Regions from separate parts of the Tunturiibacter psychrotolerans genome, predicted to be linked through region 1. Evidence: riboswitches for the same ligand, from Rfam matches in the RefSeq annotation. Region 1 holds a riboswitch; each other region holds the start of a gene.
What was found. A riboswitch is a leader RNA that binds a small molecule or an ion and turns the genes downstream of it on or off. The one in region 1 is predicted to bind cobalamin.

Region 1 (2,263 bases):
GCAGAGCGCGTTTAAGCCGTGCGACTCCACTGCCTCAGCCAGAGCATCAACGAAGGCAGTATTCCCGCTGAGAAGATGAGCGCGATAGAAGAGAATGGCTGCGGTCGGCTTCGTACGATCTGCACGCTGCAGCCAGTCCTCGTATCCCGCGTGCTCTAAATCCTGCATGTAGATGCCGTGCTCGGCGGGAGTTGTAGGTTTCTCGTAACCATGCCCAGTGAGCAGCAGACGGTCGGACAAGTATTTTAAGCATTCCCTAAGATTAGATGTTCCACCACGCTCCAGATAAGTCGTCACGGACGCGACGACATCGGGATCGACAGTACTGGCACGAAGAAATTCGGGATTCATCTCGCCGACACCGCTCACCACGACGAGGAATCGATTCTGCGTAGCGCACATGGCGCTAAGAAGCTGGAATCCAGCAACCGAACTCAATGGCCCGTGCAAACGCAACACGATAATGCGAGCCCGCGCCAGAGCTCCCGCTAACAGCGCAACCATCTGTTCCTCACTACGCAGACTATTCAAGGAATAAGGAAAAACATTGATGTCTCCTGGAAGTCCAGGGCGCGCGTTTTGAAGCGTCACCAAGTCTGTGTCCGCATGCGTAAAAAGGGCAATGCCCTGTACTTCTTCCTGTACCGCATTCTCAGAGGCAATCGAGACCGAAGCCGGAGGCCGAGCGTCCCAGTCGTAAAAGTTAAAGACATATTCAAGCAATTCTTCTGGCGGCTGCAAAAAGCGATCCGCTTCTAACATCGCATCAATGTATTCAAATATCTGTTTCACTTGCCAGGGTGTGTTGACAGAATGAAACCACACTGCCCTTCCATCAAAGACTAAGCTCGCCACATTTGATAAAACACAGGGTCCGAGACATCCCGCCTTCGTAAGATGGACCGCATTTCGCATCTTCCGGCGAGTCCACTCTTCCTTGTATGTTTCGGCGGGCACCTGTGCATAGCCGCGCTCAATCCTCCCGCAACAGCAGCCGGAAAAACAATAGGAGAGATGCGCACGCCGCTGCACAATGTTCACGGGGCGACCGTCTGCCCGTACTACACGTTGACGATGCATCTCACTCAAAGCTCACACCTCTTCCCGACGCTAAGGCAACAGGTTCGATGGAAAGAGCTCCAGATGAGAAAACCGTATAAGAATAGCGATCATGCATCTTCTTGTTCTCCGCAGAAGTCTGCCGGTTACTCTCGGGTAGGTCTCCTGGCTTGGAGGTGGCAGGTGACCTGCACGCCGCTTTACCTTCCCTAGCCATTGGCCAAGTGGTACTTCAAAGCAGCTATCCTCACTTACAGTGGCGGAACCGCGCCGGCTCTTCACCGGACTTCCCTGTTATGCCCTGATGGGCACCCGAGACAGATTTCGTTATACCACAACGAAATCGTTGCGATGTCACACTCACGTCGACTCGAAAATCGGCCGGCAAGCAAATCGCCCACTACCCTGATGCGTTGACGGTCATCAGACGCAGATCTGGCGAAACAAGTAGTCTCGCCTCGGTCCGGGATTGCACCTCAGCGGCGTCCATCCCATCGGCTACCTCAGTCAACACCAGCCCTTCGGGGCTTACGCGAATCCAACAAAGTTCCGTCACGATGTCATGGACCACACGCTGTCCGGTCAGCGGCAATGTGCATTCTTTCAAAATCCTCGAAGCTCCATCTTTGGTCTGATGTTCCATAGCAACGATCACGCGACGTGCCCCCGCCACCAAGTCCATTGCGCCTCCCATGCCCTTCACCATCTTTCCCGGAATCGTCCAGTTTGCGAGATTGCCATGCTCGTCGACTTGCATCGCTCCGAGGATGCTCATATCCATGTGTCCGCCCCGAATCATCGCGAACGACTCCTCGCTCGCGAAAAACGAGCATCCCGGCAGTTCCGTCACCGGCTGCTTCCCTGCGTTGATGAGGTCGGGGTCAGCGCAGTCATCGGTCGGAGGCCCGCCGACACCGAGCATTCCATTCTCCGACTGGAACATAACGTCGATCCCCGCAGGTACGTATTCAGCAATCATGGTCGGCAGCCCGATACCAAGATTCACATAAAAACCGTCTCGAAACTCTCGCGCAATCCGCCGCGCAATCCGCTCTTTGCCTGTCACGCGGCACCTCCAGACTTGATGAACTTCGACTCAATCGGCTTACGATAAGCTGCGCCGACCACAACCCGGTTCACATAGATCCCCGGGGTAACGACGTGGTCCGGATTCAGCTCTCCCGGCTCAACCAGTTCCTCGATT
Region 2 (2,263 bases), 320 kb from region 1:
ATCATCACATCGCGAGCGGGCAGGGGATTGGTGCTCTTCGAATTTTCGTCCATCATCTTCGTCAGCAGCGCCTGGTCGAGCGAACCCCAGTTCACGCCGATCCGAACCGGCTTCTGATGCTCGACCGCAACCTCAACCATCGTCCGGAAGTTGTCATCATCCTTCCGCCCGATCGACACATTGCCCGGATTGATCCTGTACTTCGCCAGCGCCTTCGCCGTCTCGGGGTACTTCTTCAGCAGCAGGTGACCGTTGTAGTGAAAGTCCCCAATGATCGGAGTTGACCAGCCCTTCTTCGCAAGCTCCTCGACGATCGCAGGTACAGCCTTCGCCGCCTCATCGTTGTTGACAGTAACGCGCACCATCTCGGAGCCGGCGCGCGCCAGCGCCGCAATCTGCTGCACCGAACTCTCAACATCAGCCGTATCTGTATTCGTCATCGACTGCACCACAACCGGTGAATCCGAACCCACCCGAATTCCACCAATATTCACCGTAACCGCACGTCGACGCTGTATCTCAGGCATAAACTCTCCACCCCCAAGTTTACCACCGCAGCACCAACAACCTACGCGATACACTAGCAAAACGTGGCCCGGTAGCTCAGTTGCATAGAGCAGCGCACTCCTAACGCGAAGGTCGGCAGTTGGACTCTGCCCCGGGCCACCATCCACTTCAGACCGCGGATGATGCAGCGGGAAAGCGACCGTCGATTTCACTGGTCGAGCCCGCAGCTGAGGATCAGTAAGATTGATCACCGGGAACGGGTGGGGCACCCACCTGTTCTTAAAACAGCGAAAAAGTAAATCGGATAACTTAAGGCAACTGTCACCAAAATAAAGAGGCCTTCTTAGGATCCGCTACGACAGATAACAGCGGGAAGACGGCTGAGGCGAGAGTGGGATAGCGATCGTGACAAAGCGTTGACATCTATCGCCTAATGGTGATGGATCACGTTGTTAGGAATATTTATCTGGTCTATACTCAAAATGTTTCCGGTGTCTGCTTCCAAGAAGCAGGCTGAAAGGGAATCCGGTGAGATCCCGGAACTGCCCCGCAGCGGTAATCAGGAACGAAAACTCCACATTGGCACTGGTTCGGTTGTGAACTGGGAAGCTGGAGTGAATAGGCAGCCTGTAAGTCCGAAAACCTGCCGTAAACGCTGCCCATATGGGCAGAATTGCACACGCCTCCGAGGGGAAGGCCGGGCGACCACAGCGTACCTCTCAAGGCTGTGTTTCCCCACTCCTCTTGTGGCGATAAGAACGTTATTCCCATCCAGGCTATGGGCGTGATGGTGGAGGTTTGAAAAACTAAGACCTCTGCGAGGACAGTAGCAATTATGGCTTACGTTCAGGACGGACTACGACGAGATAGCCAAACGTGATTTCTAAGCGATCCGTTTTACCGCTAGTTAAGAAAGAAAGTTCTACGATGAGAGTTGGAGAGAATTTCTGCCCTGGAATTCTTCATGCCGTTCAGGCAAAGGATGGCCTACTCACTCGGATCAGAGTTCCGGGTGGGATGATTGTTCCCAGCCAACTCTCTGCTATTGCCAAACTGTCCGCCGCATTTTCAGATGGACATGTGGAGATTACTTCACGTTCAAATCTGCAGATGCGGGGCATTGAAAATGAGAATTTGAACTATTTGGCTCGGGGACTTGATTCCGCAGGCTTTTTGCCTTCACCGAATCACGACCGCGTTCGCAATGTAGTGACAAACCCCTTCGCCGGCTTAGGCTTCGACGAGATTTTAGATTCGCGGCCGTTTGTTCGAGAGCTAGATAGCCGCATTACCAGAGACCCAGGGATGGCTGGTCTACCGCCCAAGTTCAGCTTTGCTATCGATAGCGGGGGAAGCTGGTTTAACCATGAAGATGACGATTTGGCCTTGCGAGTAATAACGGTCGACGATTCTCATTTATTTCATCTAGTGATCGGTGGTATTTTTTCTGGCTTCGGCGTGACGATTGATAAGGCAGTTGACTGCCTTCTTGAGGCGGCACAGGTATGCCTCTATATTTCGAAAAAGTTTGACGTGCCTGCAAGGGCAAGAAAAATTGCATCAATGTCGCAGGCTATGAACCATCTACTTAGTGAACTATCTCACTTTCTGGTGGACTGTCCCTGTTCGAATGACCGCAAGTTTGTGGCCGAGGCGCCTGTAGGAGTTTACTTGACGAAGCAGGCCGGTTTCGTAAACCTGGTGCCCTTGGTTCCTCTCGGACGGCTGACGTCAGCGCAGACACAGTGCATTGCCT
Region 3 (2,263 bases), 200 kb from region 1:
TCCAGTGAGTGTGCTCTTGCTTGAGGAAGGATCGATGAAGTTGCCTTTGCGCTGCGAGACGGTGGGGACTGAGATGTTGCCGGTTGAGACGCCTTGTGTGGTTTGTGCTCCCTGGAAGTCTGTGAAGAAGAATATTTTGTCGCGTTTGATGGGACCGCCGATGGCTCCGCCGTATTGGTTCTGGTCGAAGGAGGCGCGGGTCTGATCGAAGTAGCCTTTGGCGTCGAGGTTGGTGTTGCGGAAGAACTCGAATGCTTTGCCGTGAAGACGGTTCGTCCCGGATTTACTGACGACGGTGATGATGCCGCCGTTGTAGTTGCCGTACTCGGGATCGAAGTTGGTGGTAAGGACGCGGAACTCCTCGATGGAGTCGAGATTGGGGATAACGGCGGTTCCACCGTTCATGGGCTCTTCCACGTTGATTCCGTTGACCATGAATCCGTTGGAGGATTCGCGCTGGCCATTGATGGAGAGGGTGCCGGGGTTGGCATCGCCGGAGGGGTCGATGCTGCCGGTGACTCCGGCCATGATGACGGAGCTGGGAAGAAGAGTCGTGACGGGCGCGACGCCTGGCTGGATGGCGAGCAGATCGGTGTAACTGCGGCCGTTCAGAGGGATGGCGGTCATCTGATCGCCGGATACTACCTCACCGAGATGGGTTGCGACGGTCTCGACTTGAACGCCGGCTTCGCTCGTGACCGTTACGACGTCGGACCGCGTGCCGATATCGAGAGCAGCGTTGACGCGGATGGCGGAGTCGGTGTCTACAGTAAGGTCAGCTCTTCGCTGTGTGTTGAAACCGGAGGCGGTGATGATGAGGTCGTAGTGGCCGACGGGCAGATTTGGAAATATGTAGAACCCCTGCTTGTCGGAGATTGCCTGGTATGTTGTCTGCTGTGCGATGTTGACGAGCTTGAGCGCCGCGCCCATAACGATGGCGCCGCTTTGATCCGTGACGGTACCGGAGATACTGCCGCCGGTTGCGGCGTGCAGGAGTGTAGAGACGGATAAGAGGAAGGCAAGCGTCAGAGTTGATACAAGTGTTCTGACGACGGAGCTGCTTGACTTCGATAAGAGCACGTTCGCCTCGAAAGGCGTGGCAAAGCAGGCGTAAGGCTCAGGGTCAGTGAGCGATCGGCCCCGTTTCCACGCGGGGGTAGAATCACGATTTTCCTGGGTAGGTCTCCTGACTTACAGGCGGAAGCTGCTGTTGAGCGGCTCCTGACTCTTCGCCTTCCCCGATTGAGACCGAGTGGCTCGTGAAGAGTCTTTTCCTGATTACAGTGGCGGGACCATGCCGGACTTACACCGGCTTCCCTTTTATGCCCTCGCGGGCACCCAAGATGTTTCTCTTACAAATTAGCACACGTCGATGACTCGGTGAAATCGACGCCGGAAGGGATCCGGCCTTCTGCGTAAATATCTATTATTTGTTTGACGAAATCATGAAAAGTCACTTCAGAGCGGGTCGCAGTGGCTTCAATTCCCCGTCGTTGGCCGCGGGTTTGAGCTGTAGGAGTTTTGCGATGAAGTCATAGACATCGACGTTTTGAAAGCTGGCGAGCTTCGTTCCCGGGCGGATGTCGGGACCATTTGCGACGAAGATCGCCTTCATCTCGGGCATTCGGGTTACGTCATAGCCGTGTTCGCCTGCGGGTGGGTTGCGGGGGCTCTCATGGCTGCGAATGTTGTAGGGACCGTTGGGGACGATAACTGGATCGCCTTCGCGTGAGTTTTCGTTGAAGTGGAGATAGGCAGGAACTTCGACTCGACGATAGGCGGTGAAACGCGGGTCTGGGTGAGCGCGAAAGCTCTCGTAAGCTTTCTGGGCGTCAGCTTCGCTCTCGGCGTAGAGGAGCGTGCCCTCGGTTTTGAAGTGTGAGAGATCGGCGAATTGGTCGAGTGTGATCCAGTCGCCTTCCGTCTTTATCATGCCGTGATCGGCGAGGATGATGAGGTCGATGGGGAGATGAGTGGCGTCGAGTCTGGCTTTGAGATCACCCATGAGTTGATCGACGTGATGGACCTGCTCCTGCTCTTGAGGTGAGTCAGGACCATAGGTGTGTCCGGCGTGATCGGTGTTGCTGTAGTAGAGGGTAATGAAGTGCGGACGTTCCGACGGAGGCAGGTTGAGCCAGGCGACTACCTGATCGATACGCTTCTGGTCGTCGAAGCCGTCGTCGAAGTGGAGATATTCGTCGGGCCGTTCGCCTGCGATTATTGCTTCGGAGCCGGGCCAAAAGAAGGATGCGGCACGCATTCC

Region 2: linked by a shared signal. The riboswitch ahead of cobG (precorrin-3B synthase) and the one ahead of RBB77_RS07120 (cobaltochelatase subunit CobN) in region 1 are both predicted to bind cobalamin.
Region 3: linked by a shared signal. The riboswitch ahead of RBB77_RS06335 (carboxypeptidase regulatory-like domain-containing protein) and the one ahead of RBB77_RS07120 (cobaltochelatase subunit CobN) in region 1 are both predicted to bind cobalamin.

The regions. Positions count from the first base shown of each region.
Region 1 is NZ_CP132942.1:1,748,200-1,750,462, reverse strand. Features, by position in the region: gene RBB77_RS07120 (cobaltochelatase subunit CobN) at 1-1,041, opposite strand, end outside; cobalamin riboswitch at 1,198-1,390, opposite strand; gene RBB77_RS07115 (3-oxoacid CoA-transferase subunit B) at 1,460-2,125, opposite strand; gene RBB77_RS07110 (CoA transferase subunit A) at 2,122-2,263, opposite strand, start outside.
Region 2 is NZ_CP132942.1:1,430,005-1,432,267, forward strand. Features, by position in the region: gene ispG (flavodoxin-dependent (E)-4-hydroxy-3-methylbut-2-enyl-diphosphate synthase) at 1-527, opposite strand, end outside; tRNA gene RBB77_RS05920 (tRNA-Arg) at 593-669, shown strand; cobalamin riboswitch at 980-1,172, shown strand; gene cobG (precorrin-3B synthase) at 1,435-2,263, shown strand, end outside.
Region 3 is NZ_CP132942.1:1,545,879-1,548,141, reverse strand. Features, by position in the region: gene RBB77_RS06335 (carboxypeptidase regulatory-like domain-containing protein) at 1-1,080, opposite strand, end outside; cobalamin riboswitch at 1,160-1,357, opposite strand; gene RBB77_RS06330 (ectonucleotide pyrophosphatase/phosphodiesterase) at 1,454-2,263, opposite strand, start outside.